2 regions of the Streptomyces achromogenes genome follow, and region 1 is predicted to be linked to the other one. Evidence: riboswitches for the same ligand, from Rfam matches in the RefSeq annotation. Region 1 holds a riboswitch; the other holds the start of a gene.
What was found. Region 1 has a riboswitch for glycine ahead of gcvT (glycine cleavage system aminomethyltransferase GcvT). Riboswitches for the same ligand answer to the same signal wherever they lie in the genome.

Region 1 (7,654 bases):
TCGAACTTGTACGAGCCCGAGGACACGATGTTCTTGACGTAGTCGATGCCCTTGTCCTTGGCCTCGGGCACCGGCGCGGTCTGCGGCGTCGCGACCAGGTAGTCGAACTCCTGGAACGCCGACTTCAGCTTGAAGACGATCGTGGTGTCGTCCGGGGTCTCGATGGACGCGAGGCCCTTCTTGTCCTTGTACGGACCCTTGTACGCCTCGCCGCCCACGAGGAGCTGCTGGAAGTAGTTCGGGCCGAGGGACAGCACGTCACGCGCGAAGTTGGAGCGCTCGACGGCGTACTTGACGTCCTTGGACGTGATCGCCGTGCCGTCCTGGTACTTCAGGCCGGTCCGCAGCTTGTACGTCCAGGTCTTGCCGCCGTCGCTGGGCACGCCGGCGCTCGCCGCGAGGTCGGGGACCAGCTTGTTGCCCTCCTCGCCCGCGCCGGGCTGGAAGGTCATCAGCGGACGCGCGTAGACGCGGCTGAGGTTGTACATGTACGCGTAGTACGTGTTGCCCGGGTCGAAGGAGTCCGGCACGTCGGAGTACTCGTACGTGACCGTCCCACCCTTCTGGGTGGACGCGTTGACGACGCCCTTCGTGGCCGCGTCGGCCCCGGCGGACTTGCCGCCCTTGTCCGTGTTGTTGTCATCGGCCTTGCTGCAACCGGCGAGCAACAGGCTCACACTGCCGATGGCCGCAATCGCGGCCAGCCCTGACCTTCGCATGATGGTCTGCTTCCCCTTTGTTGATGGAAATCTGTCGGACTCTCGCTGCGGCTGCACGTCAGCGGCTGCGCGGGTCGAGAGCGTCACGGAGACCGTCGCCGAGCAGGTTGAACGCCAGCACGGTCACGAAGATGGCGAGACCGGGCACGATCATGAACTGCGGATCGACCTGGTAGTAGGTGACCGCCTCCTTGAGCATGCCGCCCCACGACGCCTGCGGGGGCTGGATGCCGACGCCCAGGAAGCTCAGGCTGGCCTCGAAGAGGATGTTGGTCGGGATGAGCAGCGTCGAGTAGACGATGATCGGGCCGACCAGGTTGGGCAGCAGCTCCCGGAACAGGATGTACGGCCCCCTTGCGCCCATCCCCCGCGACGCGTCCACGAACTCGCGTTCCCGCAGGGCCAGCGTCTGGCCCCGGACGATGCGTCCCAGATAAGGCCAGTTGAAGAAGCCGATGACGAAGATGAGCACGCTGATGTGGAGCGGCAGACCCTCCATGCCGAACGCGCCGCCCTGCAGCGTGGCGGAGATGGCGATGGCGAAGAGCAGGAGGGGGAAGGCGAGGAACGTGTCCATCAGCCGGCTGATGATCGAGTCGACCCGCCCGCCGTAGTAGCCGGCGACCACGCCGAGGACCGCGCCGATGGTGTTCGACAGGATCGTCGCCCCGAAGGCCACGACCAGCGACACCCAGGAGCCCTCGAGGATGCGGGTGGCGATGTCCCGCCCGAACTTGGGGTCCACGCCGAGCGGGTGCTCCCAGCTCATGCCGCCGAAGTCCCCTTGGGGGATCGACGTGTTGGGGTCGATCAGGTCCTGGTTGAAGGCGTTGGGGTCCAGGCCGAACAGGGCCTGGATCGGACGCGAGAGGAGCGCGAGCACGATCAGCAGGATCACGATGACCCCGCCGGCCACGGCGACCTTGTCCTTCTTGAAGCGGGACCAGGCGATCTGCCCCAGGGAACGGCCCTCGATCTGCCCCTTCTCGACACCCGCGAGTACAGCCTCGGGCTGCACCTCGGTTGCCGACCCGGTGGTCTCGATCGGTGCGGTCACGGTGACCCGACCCCTCTCGCCGGCGGTGACCGGCCTTTGTCCGCCGCTGTCGGCGGCTTGGTTCACTTACTGCCTGCTACGCGGCCGGCGCCGATGAGTGCGGCCCAACTGTCCAGTTGACCCCGGATTGCTGCCGATGGGCACTCGCTCACAGGATCGACGACCTCGCGTCTGAGAGGCGAGTCTTCAACGCATGCGCGATCACACGCCAGATCTGACGGAGAAAGTATGCGTAACCGTGATGCCGACCTGCACATTCCGTTACCCGAACGCCACGGTCCGACTTCCGGAGAGCGGCACCACGCGCTTCACGTGTGCCCGGCGTCACATCACGGAAGAACCGGAACACATCAGGCCCCGGCGCGAGGCCGCGTGCGCGTCTGACGGGCGATCAGCGGCCGGGCCGGCCGATCAGCGGCCGGGCCGGCCGATCAGCGGTCGGGCCGGCCTCGTGACCGCGCCGGCCTCGTGACCGGGCCGCACCCGTGACCGAGCGTGCCGTGCGTGCCGTCGGGCGGGCGTGCGGGTCAGTAGGGACGCGGGCCCGGGAAGCCGTAGCCGCTGCCCGGTCCCTGGGCCGGAGCGGGGGCGTGCGCCTCGCGGTCGTAGAACGGGCGGGCGTTGGCGCGCATCCACATCACGACGGGGTCGTAGTCGTCGGTCATCGCGACCGTGGAGACCGGCAGCCCGTCCGGCACCGCGCCGATGGACTGCTGCATCATCGTCCGCACGGCGTCCACGGCCGGCGGGGAGGAGTCGTACACGTCCAGCCCGATGGCCAGGTAGGGCGCGCCGAGCGCCGGCTGCACCCAGGCCCGGCGCAATGTGCGGACCGCCTGGGCGCGGTGGGCGTTCTGCGCGAGCAGCGCGTAGAACTGCGAGATCTCGATGGCGGGTTCGGACAGCCGGAGCGGCCCGGCGGGCTGGCGCTCCAGGCCGGTGGCGATCCGGCGCAGGTCCAGCCACGGGATGCCGACGCCGCCGCCGGGGGCGTGCGGGTTCAGCCAGAGGCCGTAGTGGTCGGGAAAGAGGGTCCGGGCCACGTCCAGCCCGTCGACCACCTCGTACGACCGGTTCCAGCCGCTGGCGCTGAGCTCCTGGGCGGACGTCACACAGGGCGCGTAGCCGTGCCCTTCGACCTCCATGTTGCCGTACTGGGCGTCCGGGGAGCCGGCCTGCCCGTGCCACAGCAGCATCCAGAGCCGGCCCGAGGAGGAAGTCGCGAGCGCGCGCAGGAGCGCCTCGTAGGTGTCGTAGCGCCCGGGCGTGACCTGGCGCAGCATGTGCTCGACCGAGCCGGTCGCGGCAGTGCCAGCGCTCACTTTTTATCGCCCCTTCGAGAAGTTGCCCCGCGTCGGAGTCCAGCTTAGGCGCTCCGCCCGGTCGAGCAGAGGAGAGCGCGGGCCCCGTGCCTCGCCGGACGGCCCGCTTCCCGGCCCCACGGCCAGGACCTGTCTAGTGAAGCCTGGAGTAGAAGGGGCGGACCCGCTCCTTCATCCAGTCGCCCACCGGATCCTGGGCGACGTCGAGGAGGACCAGGTTGACCGGCCAGGGCACGGCCGCCGTCGTCAGGGCCCTGCCGAGGGCTTCCAGGGGCAGCGCGCGCAGGTCGCCCTCCCACTGGGAGAGCTCGACGCCCACGAACATCACCGGGTCCGCCGTCTCGATCGCGGCCAGGCAGCGGCGGGCGGTGCGGACCACGCCGACGGCCTCGAACTCCGCGCAGGCCGCGGCCAGGAAGTCCATCGGGTCGTCCTGCCAGTCCGGCTCGTAGAGGCGGACCCGGCCGCCGGTGGCCGGGCCGTCCAGCGGGGTGCGGCCGGCCCGGCACAGCTCGGCCACGGCGGGCGGCGGCAGCGGGACGCCGACCATGCCGTCGGGGTTGACGAGGATGCCCGCCTGCGGCGGCAGCCCCCGCGCGAACTCCACGGCCGGCGCGACGGTGAACGACATGTGCGAGCCGACGACCTGGCGGAACTGCTCCTCGGAGCTGAAGACCGGCACGTACACCTGGCCGTCGAGTTCCATCGTGGGCAGGTCGAGGGGGCCGCTGTGCGGGCCGCCGCCGCCGGGGAGCGGCACCCAGACGAAGCTGCGGCCGAGCACCTCCACGATCCGGCCGCCGGCTCCCGGCATGCCGAGGGAGGCGGAGAGCACCTCCTCCAGCTCGTTGCCGGGCCATCCGCCGTGCGAATGGGGGTGCGCCTGCGCCGGGAAGTCCGCGGGGAAGTCCGCCGGGGGGAAGTCCATCTGCCTACCGCCTGCTAAGAACCGCTCACTCTGCTGTGACTGAAAGGCTAGCGGGTGCCGACGGCCCCGCCGCTGCCCGTGAGGCCGACGGACCTCAGCCCGTGAAGCCGATCCGCCGCAGGACGTCGGCGGCGGGCCGGTCGAGCAGGACCGCGGAGCCGCACCCCTCGGGCAGCCGGCCCTTCTCCACCGACCGCAGGAGCCGGGCGGCGGCCCGGCGGTGCCGCAGGAACGCGTACCGCGAGACGCCTCGGCCGCGCTCGCGCTGGCCCCGCAGGGCCGCGTCCGCGCCGACGTCGAGAACGATCAGGTGCAGGGCGCCGCCGCGGCGGCGGGCCGCGCGGGCCAGCCAGTCGCGGACCCAGGCCTGGGTGCCGCAGTCGTGCACCACGACGCCCCCGCCGCCGCGCAGGGCCCGGCGCAGTCCGGCGTAGTGGGCGAGGCGGACCAGCGGCCGGTAGAGGGCGTAGGGCAGGAGGCGGGGCATCCGGGCGTCCCAGCGGTCGCGGGTGTCCTGGGAGTCGATGCGCACGCCGGGCACCGCGCGCTTCATCAGGGTGGACTTGCCGCTGCCGGGCAGACCGGTGACCACGACCAGGTCACGCGGGCCGAAGAGCAGGCCGTGCGGACTGCGGCCGGCCCGCTCGCGCAGATCGCGGACGACGGGCGCGGGCTGCCGGGAGCACGCCTCCCGGGTACGGGCGCCGGGCTGCGCGGGCAGCGCGATCCCGGAGCCGGCCGCGAAGGCCGTGGTCCTCGCCGAGGTCGTCCTCTTCACCGTGATCGTCCTCCCCTGGGGCCAGATAGTGCTCATCCCCGTCGAGCGTAAAGAGAAGGTAATGCGCGGCGCCTCGCGTTTTCGTGCGCATAGCGACACAAGCCGGTTACAGATCCGGCCTGCCACGACGGGGGCGGGCCGTGCGATGATGGCCGCGCCAACTGCATACCGGCCGTTTGAATCCGCGCGGGAGAGTCCTCAGCAGCAGTTCCGCTGGGGCGCCGAAGGAGCAAGTCCCTCCCTTGAATCTCTCAGGCCCCGTTACCGCGCGGGCGAGGCACATCTGAAAAGCGGGCCGCCGTCGCCGGCGGTCCCACCCACGGTGCAAGCCATGTCCCGCCCCCGCTCGCAGCGGTGGTCATGGCGAACCTCTCAGGTTCCGATGACAGATGGGGAGGAACGACCTCGCCGTCCCCCCACGCGCCCGGCTCACGTTCGCGCGGGAGGGGCCCCGTCGCCTTGGGAGACGAACGACCGATGAGCAGTACCGCACCCCGTCACACCGCGCTCGACGCCCTGCATCGCTCGCTCGGCGCGACGATGACCGACTTCGCCGGCTGGGACATGCCCCTGCGCTACGGCTCCGAACGCGACGAGCATCTCGCCGTCCGCACCCGGGCCGGGCTCTTCGACCTCTCGCACATGGGCGAGATCACGGTGACCGGCCCGGAGGCGGCCGAGTTCCTGAACTTCGCCCTGGTGGGCGACCTCGCCGCGGTGGGCGTGGGCCGCGCCCGCTACACCATGATCTGCGCCGAGGACGGCGGCATCCTCGACGACCTCATCGTGTACCGGCTGGCCGAGGCCGAGTACATGATCGTCTCCAACGCCTCCAACGCTCAGAACGTCCTGAACGAGTTGGGCAACCTGGCCGAGGAGTTCGACGTCGAGGTCCGCGACGACCGTGACGCCTACGCCCTGATCGCCGTCCAGGGGCCTGAGTCCCCCGGCATCCTCACGGCCCTCACCGACGCCGACCTGGAAGGCCTGAAGTACTACGCGGGCCTGCCGGGCACCGTCGCCGGCGTCCCCGCGCTCATCGCGCGCACCGGCTACACCGGCGAGGACGGCTTCGAGCTGTTCGTGAAGCCGGAGCACGCCGTCGAGCTGTGGCAGGCGCTGACCAAGGCCGGCGAGGGCGTCGGGCTGGTCCCCTGCGGTCTGTCCTGCCGGGACACGCTGCGCCTGGAGGCGGGCATGCCGCTGTACGGGCACGAGCTGAGCCTCTCCCTCACCCCCTTCGACGCGGGCCTCGGGCGCGTGGTGAAGTTCGAGAAGGAGGGCGACTTCGTCGGGCGTGCGGCGCTCGCCGAGGCGGCGGCGCTGGCCGAGCGGCAGCCGCCGCGCGTCCTGGTCGGCCTGGTCGCCGAGGGCCGCCGCGTACCGCGCGCCGGGTACGCCGTCGTTTCGGGCGGCGAGGTGATCGGCGAGGTCACCTCCGGGGCGCCGTCCCCGACGCTGGGCAAGCCGATCGCGATGGCGTACGTCGACGCCGCGCACGCCGCGCCGGGCACCCCGGGCGTGGGCGTGGACATCCGGGGCAGTCACGAGCCGTACGAGGTCGTGGCGCTGCCCTTCTACAAGCGCCAGAAGTAGACACTGGGCCCCCGGGCCGCAGGTGACACCGCGCACCTTCGCGCTGCTCACCCGTGCCCGGGACCGTCCCCCCTTCATCAGCACTCCCCCGCGTACAGGAGAATTCAGGCCATGAGCAACCCCCAGCAGCTGCGTTACAGCAAGGAGCACGAGTGGCTGTCGGTCGCCGAGGACGGCGTCTCGACGGTCGGCATCACGGAGCACGCGGCCAACGCGCTCGGTGACGTGGTCTTCGTCCAGCTCCCGGAGGCCGGCGCCACGGTGGCCGCGGGCGAGTCCTGCGGCGAGCTGGAGTCGACCAAGTCGGTCAGCGAGCTGTACGCCCCGGTCTCCGGTGAGATCACCGAGGTCAACCAGGACGTCGTCGACGACCCGGCGCTGGTGAACTCCGCCCCCTTCGAGGGCGGGTGGCTGTTCAAGGTACGCGTCACGGGCGAGCCGGACGATCTGCTCTCCGCCGACGAGTACACCGCCTACACCGCCGGCTGAGGAGTCGTAGTCGCATGTCCGTCCTGAACACGTCCCTGCACGAGCTCGACCCGGAGATCGCGGCCGCGGTCGACGCCGAACTGCACCGCCAGCAGTCCACGCTCGAGATGATCGCCTCGGAGAACTTCGCGCCGCTCGCGGTCATGGAGGCCCAGGGCTCGGTCCTGACCAACAAGTACGCCGAGGGCTACCCCGGCCGCCGCTACTACGGCGGCTGCGAGCACGTCGACGTCACCGAGCAGATCGCCATCGACCGCCTCAAGGACCTCTTCGGCGCCGAGTACGCCAACGTCCAGCCGCATTCCGGCGCCTCGGCGAACCAGGCCGCGCTGTTCGCCCTCGCCCAGCCCGGCGACACCATCCTCGGTCTCGATCTTGCCCACGGCGGCCACCTCACCCACGGCATGCGGCTCAACTTCTCCGGCAAGCAGTTCGACGTGGTCGCCTACCACGTCGACGACGCCGGCCTGGTCGACATGGCGGAGGTCGAGCGCCTGGCCAAGGAGCACCGCCCGAAGGTCATCATCGCGGGCTGGTCCGCCTACCCCCGGCAGCTCGACTTCGCCGAGTTCCGCCGCATCGCCGACGCGGTCGAGGCGTTCCTGTGGGTCGACATGGCCCACTTCGCGGGCCTGGTCGCGGCCGGTCTCCACCCGAACCCGGTGGAGTACGCCGACGTCGTCACCTCCACCACCCACAAGACCCTCGGCGGCCCCCGCGGCGGCATCATCCTCGCGAAGAAGGAGTTCGCCAAGAAGCTGAACT
Region 2 (7,654 bases), 4.4 Mb from region 1:
ACCCGCGGACGGCGAGCAGCCCGGCCAGCTCCCCCTGCGACCCGGCGTTCGGCTGCAGGGACACCTTGTCGTACCCGGTGACCTCCGCGAGCCGCTCCTCGAGCTCCCGGATGAGCGTCAGGTAGCCCTGGGCCTGCTCGGCGGGGGCGAAGGGGTGCAGCTGCCCGAACTCGGGCCAGGTGACCGGCTCCATCTCGGTGGTGGCGTTGAGCTTCATGGTGCACGAGCCCAGCGGGATCATGCCCCGGTCGAGCGCGTAGTCCCGGTCGGCCAGCCTGCGCAGGTAGCGCAGCATCGCGGTCTCGGACCGGTGCCGCTGGAAGACGGGGTGGGTGAGGATGTCGTCGGTCCGCAGCAGTCCGGCGGGCAGGGCGTCCTCGACGGCCGCGTCGAGCGACTCGATGTCGCCGTCCACGCCGAAGGCCGCCCAGACCGCGGCGACCTGGGCACGCGCGGTGGTCTCGTCACAGGAGAGCGCCACCCGGTCGGCATCGACGAGGTGCAGGTTGACCCCGCGGTCCCGCGCGGCGGCGACGGCCTCGGCGGCCTTCCCGGGCACCCGCACGGTCAGCGTGTCGAAGTACGCCCCGTGCACCACCTCGACGCCCCCGGCCTCGAGCCCCGCGGCGATGATCGCGGCGTACCGGTGCGTGCGCCGGGCGATCGCGCGCAGCCCGTCGGGGCCGTGGTAGACCGCGTACATCCCGGCCATCACCGCCAGCAGCACCTGCGCCGTGCAGATGTTGCTCGTCGCCTTCTCGCGCCTGATGTGCTGCTCACGCGTCTGCAGTGCGAGCCGGTAGGCCTTGTTCCCGTCCGCGTCCACGGACACGCCCACGAGACGGCCGGGCAGGCTCCGCGCGAACTTCTCGTGCACCGCCATGTAGCCGGCGTGCGGCCCCCCGAAGCCCATCGGCACACCGAACCGCTGGGTGGTGCCGACCGCGATGTCCGCACCCAGCTCACCGGGCGACTTCAGCAGCGTCAGCGCGAGCAGGTCCGCGGCGACGGTGACGAGCGCGCCGAGCCCGTGCGCCTGGTCGATGAGCGCCTTCAGGTCCCGCACGGCGCCGGACGCACCGGGGTACTGGACGAGCACGCCGTTGATCTCGCGCTCCGCGATCTCCGCCGGAATGCCGCCGCTCAGATCGGCGACGACGACCTCGACGCCGGTCGGCTCGGCACGCGTCTCGATCACGGCGATGGTCTGCGGCAGCGCGTCCGCGTCGATGAGGAAGAGGCCCTTCTTGTTCTTCCCCATACGCCGTGACAGCGCCATCGCCTCGGCGGCCGCCGTGCCCTCGTCGAGCAGCGACGCGCCCGAGGTCGGCAGACCCGTCAGGTCGGCGACCATCGTCTGGAAGTTCAGCAGCGCCTCCAGCCGGCCCTGGGAGATCTCCGGCTGGTACGGCGTGTAGGCGGTGTACCAGGCCGGGTTCTCCATGACGTTGCGCAGGATGACGGGCGGCGTGAAGGTGCCGTAGTAGCCGAGGCCGATCATCGGGGCGAGCACCTGGTTGCGGTCGGCCAGCGAGCGCAGCTCGGCCAGCACCTCGGCCTCGGTGCGGGCGCCCGGCAGGTCCAGCGCGTCGGCGTTCTTGATCACGTCAGGGACCGCGGCGGCGGTGAGCTCGTCGAGCGAGCCGTAGCCGACGTGCGCGAGCATCTTGGCCATCGCCTCGTGGTCGGGCCCGATGTGGCGCTGCTCGAAGGGGATTCCCTGCTCGAGCTCGGAGAGCGGAATGCGGTGGGCGGTCATTACGGAGGCCTCCTGGTCTGACACGACCTTCGAGGGTCACCACGGCGGGTACCCGGACGGCCTCCCCCTCTGTCATCTCAACCTGAGAGCTTCACCGGCCGCCAGCGGACGACCGGCTTTCACCGTCGGTGAGAGCGGACACCGTCGACGCCGTCGGCACCCGCCCTGCTTTCCAGAGTGACCTCGTCCGTGCGGTACGTGAGCCTGAGAGATTCCGGGGAGGATTTGCTCCTTCGGCGCCTCCGGTGGTCTCCGGAGGACTCTCCCGCACGGGGTCAGCAGCCTTTGTCAGACTACCAGCGAGGTCAACGGGCCTCTCGAGTGGCCGCTCGCCCCGATGTGCTCTTTTGTAGTCCTTACGGACGAGCTGCGACCAAGAGGAGGGCCCGTGCAGACCGACATCGATCCGCGCAACCTGATCGGCCGCAAGGCGTTCGACCGCAACGGGGCGAAGATAGGCACCGTCGACGAGGTCTACCTCGACGACGCGACCGGTGTACCGGAGTGGGCCGCCATCCGCACGGGCCTGTTCTCCCGTGACGCCTTCGTCCCCCTGGAGCCCAGCGAGCTGGTCGAGGGGACCCTGCACATCCCGTTCGACCGCGCGCTGATCAAGGACGCCCCCGACTTCGGCGTGGGCCGCCATCTCTCCCCGGAGCAGGAACTCCAGCTCTACCACCACTACGGTCTGGACGTGGCGGCCCCTCCCCCGCTGCCCGACCACGATTTCGGCCGTCTGGCGGGCACGGACGAAAGCTGACTCCCGCAGCCGACAGCTCCTGAACCTCGGACAGCCTCACTCCGTGCCGCTGTCCGGCGCCACCGAGAGTTCCCGCGTGCCGCCCGCCGCCTCCGCCTCCTCGTCCTCTCCCGGTCTTCGCCGCACCAGCGGCAGCGGGTCCGCCGGAGCCAACCGCGGATCGTCGGTGCGGAACGTGCGCACCCGGCCCGGCTCCGACTCCGGCGTCTCGAACCGCACCGTGACCCGGCCCAGCCCACTGCCCTGCACCCACCCGTGTCCGAGCTCGGCATGCCGCACGTCGTGCCCCGGACGCCACTGATGCTCGGCGTGGACAGCGGCGTGGGCCGGCGCCGACTCCTCGGCGGCGGGCTCCTCCACGGGCCCGGCCGCGGACTCGTCCGCCCGCGCCTCCGCGGCCTGCGCGAACAGGTCCTCCTGCGTGAAGTCCGCCAGACCGCTGACGCCCACCCCGAGCAGCCGCACCCCGCCCGTGGTGTCGACGGAGTCCAGCAACCGGGCCGCCGCTTCCCTGATCACCGCCGGATCGTCCGTGGGCCCGCGCAGCGTCTCGGACCGGGTGAGCGTCGAGAAGTCGTAGCGGCGCACCTTCAGCACGATGGTCCGGCCCGACAGACCGGCCTCCCGGAGCCTGCGCACACACCGGTCCGCGAGCCGCTGGACCTCCAGCCCCACCCGGACCCGGTCGTGGATGTCCACGTCGTACGTGTCCTCGACCGAGACGGACTTGGTCTCCCGCTCGGCCACCACGGGCCGGTCGTCGCGTGCCAGCGCCATGGCGTGGAGGGCATGCCCGTGCGCCTTGCCCAGCAGCCGCACCAGCTCGTCCTCACCCGCCTCGGCGATCTCGTCGACCGTGGTGATCCCGGCCCGCCGCAGATGGTCCCCCGTGGCAGGGCCCACCCCCGGCAGCGTCCGCACCGGCATGGGCCCGAGCAGCTGCCGCTCGGTGCCCGGCTCGATGAGCACCAGGCCGTCGGGTTTCGCCTCCTCCGAGGCGATCTTCGCGAGCATCTTGCAGGAGGCCAGTCCCACCGAACCCGTGAGACCGGTGACGGCCCGTATGTCCGTGCGCAGTCTGACGCCGGCGAGCCGTGCGGAATCCCTGTCCCAGGCCGCCTCGCCCGCCTCCAGGTCCACGAAGGCCTCGTCCAGGCTCAGCGGCTCCACCAGCGGCGACAACGCCCTCAGCAGCGCCATGACCTGCTCGCTGATCGACCGGTAGAAGGCGAACCGGGGCACGAGGTAAGCGGCGTTCGGTGCCAGCCTGCGCGCCTGGGCCATCGGCATCGCCGAGTGGACCCCGAAGACCCGTGCCTCGTAGGAGGCCGTCGCGACCACACCGCGGGGCCCGAGGCCTCCCACGACCACGGCCTTCCCGCGCAGGCTCGGCTTGGATGCCTGCTCCGCCTGGGCGAAGAAGGCATCCATGTCGAGATGCAGGATCGTGGGCGCGTTTCTCACATGTCCGATGCTGCACCACACCACTGACAACGACGTCGTACGACCGCCCTCGCGCCCGGGAGGCCGCGTCAGACGGCCCGGTTGCGCCTGCGTGCCAGCTCGTCCGCCGGATTGGGCCCGACGAGCGTCTCGCCGGTGTCGACGCGCTCCCCGTGCAGCTGCGACAGCGCGCTCTCGACGTCCCGCCACACCACGCCCACGGCGATCCCGAAGACCCCCTGACCGCCCTGGAGCAGCGTGTGGACCTCGTCCGGCGAGGTGCACTCGTACACCGTCGCGCCGTCGCTCATCAGCGTCATCCGCTCCAGATCGCTGAACCCGCGCTCCCGCAGATGCTGCACGGCGCTGCGGATGTTCTGCAGCGACACCCCGGTGTCGAGGAACCTCTTGACGATCTTCAGGACGACGACGTCGCGGAAGCTGTAGAGACGCTGGCTGCCGGACCCGTGCGCGGGCCGCACGCTCGGCTCGACGAGCCCGGTGCGCGCCCAGTAGTCCAGCTGCCGGTAGGTGATGCCCGCCGCCGCACAGGCGGTCGGACCGCGATAGCCGATCTGCTCGGACGCCATGGACGTCGTCCCTCCGCTGCTCGGCACGGCCGCCGGTCGCTGCGGAGCGTGATCGGCCGCGCTGCTCTGCTGGGGATACCCCAAGCCCGAGCGCAGCCGAGAGCTTGGGGGAGGGTACGGACCGCTTCCCCCGACACCGAGTCCGGGGGCACCCCCAACCGCACCGTCGCCGCTGCTTCTCACGCCGACCTCCGTCCTAGACCTGCCTTCTCGACGGTAGGCAGTCGCCAGGGGTGCGTCAACGATCGCCACACTCGGCACGCCGAGTGATAATCACCCTAGGAGTGGTTTCCCGCACCTCACCGCGGGGAAAGGCTAGCCGAATGCGCTGAGAAGTAGCCGTAGGACGCTCTCAGTCGCCGCTGGCATTTGCCGAAGAGGGCGAGACGCCCCGCGCAGGTCGCCGCACGTGTGCGCCCCCGCTCGGGTCCCTACTGGTTGCTGGTGCCGAAGTCCTCAGGCGAGATCTGGTCGAGGAACTCGCGGAACTTCTCGACCTCGTCCTCCTGCTCGTCCGGGATGGCGATTCCCGCGTCGTCCAGCACCGTGTCGCTGCCGTAGATCGGCGTTCCGGTGCGCAGGGCCAGCGCTATGGCGTCGGACGGGCGCGCACTCACCTCGACGCCGCTGGCGAAGACCAGCTCCGCGTAGAAGACTCCCTCCCGCAGATCCGTGATGCGCACTTCGGTGAGCTCCTGGCCGACGGCTTCCAGCACGTCCTTGAACAGGTCGTGGGTCAGCGGTCGCGCCGGGGCCATGCCCTGCTGGGCGAAGGCGATGGCCGTCGCCTCCCCAGGTCCGATCCAGATGGGGAGGTAGCGGTCGCCTCCCACTTCGCGCAGCAGCACGATCGGTTGGTTGGAGGGCATCTCGACCCGGACACCTACGACATCGAGCTCGTTCACACAGCAACCCTAGGCCGTGCCCGGGACGTTTGGGTAGTCGGGCCGGGAACGGGCGACCGATCCGCCCCGGGCGAACCGCCCGCTCAGGGCAGGCGCACCCCGAGCGCGGTCTGCACCAACGCCGCGTGCAGCCGGACCGCGAGCCCGGCCAGTTCCTTCGTGCGGGCCTCCGCGTGCGCCCGGGTCTGCGGGTTGCGGTGCCGTCTGAGCGGTGCGACCACCTGGTCGACGAGACCGGCTTCACGGTCGGCCGCCGTCTTCATCACGCGCAGATGCCGCGGCTCGATCCCGTACCGCCCCAGCTCGGCGACGAGCGCCGCCACCGTGGCCGCCTCGGCGTCATAGACCCCGTCCTCGATCGGCACGACGAGCCCGTAGGACTCCCACTCCTCGAGCTCCCGCTCCCCGATGCCCGCGGCCGCCAGCAGCTCGGTCCTGCCGATCCGGGCGACCGTGGGCCCGTCCGACAGCTCCAGGGCGGGCTCTCCGTCCCGCTGCCGGCCCACGGTCGGCAGCGGTGCGGCCTCGCCGCGCTCCATGGCCTCCAGATGCTCACGGATGACCTTGAGGGGCAGATAGTGGTCCCTCTGCATCCTCAGGACGTGACCGAGGCGCTCCACGTCGCGCACGCTGAACTTGCGGTAGCCCGAAGGGGTCCGCTGGGGCTCGATGAGCCCTTCCGACTCCAGAAAACGGATCTTGGAGATCGTGACGTCCGGGAACTCGTCCCGCAGGGCGTTCAGCACGGTGCCGATGCTCATCAGCACACCGTCCGTGGCGGCGGTGCCGGCTCCGGCACCGCCCCTCGGTGTTTGCAGCATGGACCTTCCCTCGGATCCCCCCGGACGGAGCCCGGGGGCGGGTCAGTAACCCCGCTGGCTCGCGTAGAAGACCAGCCGGTACTTGCCGATCTGCACCTCGTCACCGTTCGACAGCGGGATCTCGTCGATCCGCTCCCGGTTGACGTAAGTACCGTTCAGACTGCCGACGTCCGCCACCTTGAACGTGCCGTCCGGGTTGCGACGGAACTCCACGTGGCGACGCGACACCGTCACGTCGTCGAGGAAGATGTCGCTCTGCGGATGGCGGCCGGCCGTGGTCAGGTCGCCGTCCAGGAGGAAACGGCTGCCCGAGTTCGGGCCACGACGCACCACCAGCAGCGCGGAGCCCACCGGCAGCGCGTCGACGGCGGCCTGCGCCTCGGGAGAGAGCGCCGGCAACTGCGTCTGCCCGGTGACCTCGGAGTCATAGGCTTCAAGACCGGAGATCGAGATCGTGGAGGTCGTCTCCGACGCACGCTCGGGCGTCAGCCCGGGACGCAGCGGCGCACCGCAGTTCGAGCAGAAGCGGCTGTTCTCCGCGTTGCGGTTACCGCACCTCGTACACACCAGGGCTGACATAGGGGAAAACCCTCCACCCGTACTCGAGGTTGACGGTTGGCCGAAACCTATGCCGCCGGACTGCGCAGGGTCAACAGACGCCGCGCCCTGACCTCCGGGAACGTCACCGCCCGAACCAGCCACCTGGTCCCTGAACAGCGGTCGCTGACCCTCTGCGTCAGGCTGCGCGCGATGACGGGCGGTCGCGTTGTCGCCACCCTCACGCGGGCTCTTGCCGAACAACTTCGCAAACAACTTCACGGGCGATTCCCCTTGACCGAAACAGACCCGCCCGTGGGGCAGGACGAACCCTGACTGAATACACCGGCCGACCCGGACACCTTCACAACGTCCGTGCCCACCAGACAGTTTCCACCACGCACCACCCGATCGGTGCGTCGACCCCCCGCAACCTCATGCCCCTGCCGGACGCCCCCCATGCGCCCCCCGCTCACGGCGCCGACGACCGAGCGTAGTCAGGCCGCTTCGCCTCTCGCAAGGCGTCCACAACGATCTTGTCCGATCGCTCCACGACCACGGTGGCCTGCTCCTTTTCGAGGGTCTGGACGACGCCTCCGGGGATGTTCAGCGCCGGCTCGAGGTCCTGCGGGTTGCCGATGACCTTGAAACGGTAGGGCGCGTTGATCTTGTTCCCGTCGACGCTCACGCCCCCACCGGACTCCGTCAGGAAGGTGCCGGCAACGACCCGCACACCGTTCACCTGGATCGCCTCGGCACCCGCCGCGCGCAGCTCCTGGATCGCGTCGAGCAACATGTCCGCCTCGACCGCTCCCTTCGTGTCCTCGATGGTCATGGTG

Region 2: another riboswitch for glycine. It lies ahead of gcvP (aminomethyl-transferring glycine dehydrogenase); the one in region 1 lies ahead of gcvT (glycine cleavage system aminomethyltransferase GcvT).

Annotation. Positions count from the first base shown of each region.
Region 1 is NZ_JAUSYH010000001.1:6,023,029-6,030,682, reverse strand. It holds gene QF032_RS27190 (ABC transporter substrate-binding protein) at 1-719, opposite strand, end outside; gene QF032_RS27185 (ABC transporter permease) at 778-1,776, opposite strand; gene QF032_RS27180 (enhanced serine sensitivity protein SseB C-terminal domain-containing protein) at 2,304-3,059, opposite strand; gene QF032_RS27175 (enhanced serine sensitivity protein SseB) at 3,232-4,026, opposite strand; gene QF032_RS27170 (AAA family ATPase) at 4,121-4,840, opposite strand; glycine riboswitch at 4,982-5,081, shown strand; glycine riboswitch at 5,082-5,203, shown strand; gene gcvT (glycine cleavage system aminomethyltransferase GcvT) at 5,282-6,400, shown strand; gene gcvH (glycine cleavage system protein GcvH) at 6,512-6,889, shown strand; gene glyA (serine hydroxymethyltransferase) at 6,904-7,654, shown strand, end outside.
Region 2 is NZ_JAUSYH010000001.1:1,648,099-1,655,752, forward strand. It holds gene gcvP (aminomethyl-transferring glycine dehydrogenase) at 1-1,759, opposite strand, end outside; glycine riboswitch at 1,942-2,037, opposite strand; gene QF032_RS07470 (PRC-barrel domain-containing protein) at 2,148-2,519, shown strand; gene QF032_RS07475 (DNA polymerase IV) at 2,556-3,983, opposite strand; gene QF032_RS07480 (MerR family transcriptional regulator) at 4,052-4,735, opposite strand; gene QF032_RS07485 (bifunctional nuclease family protein) at 4,984-5,457, opposite strand; gene ftsR (transcriptional regulator FtsR) at 5,541-6,278, opposite strand; gene QF032_RS07495 (FHA domain-containing protein) at 6,321-7,205, opposite strand; gene QF032_RS07500 (DUF881 domain-containing protein) at 7,288-7,654, opposite strand, start outside.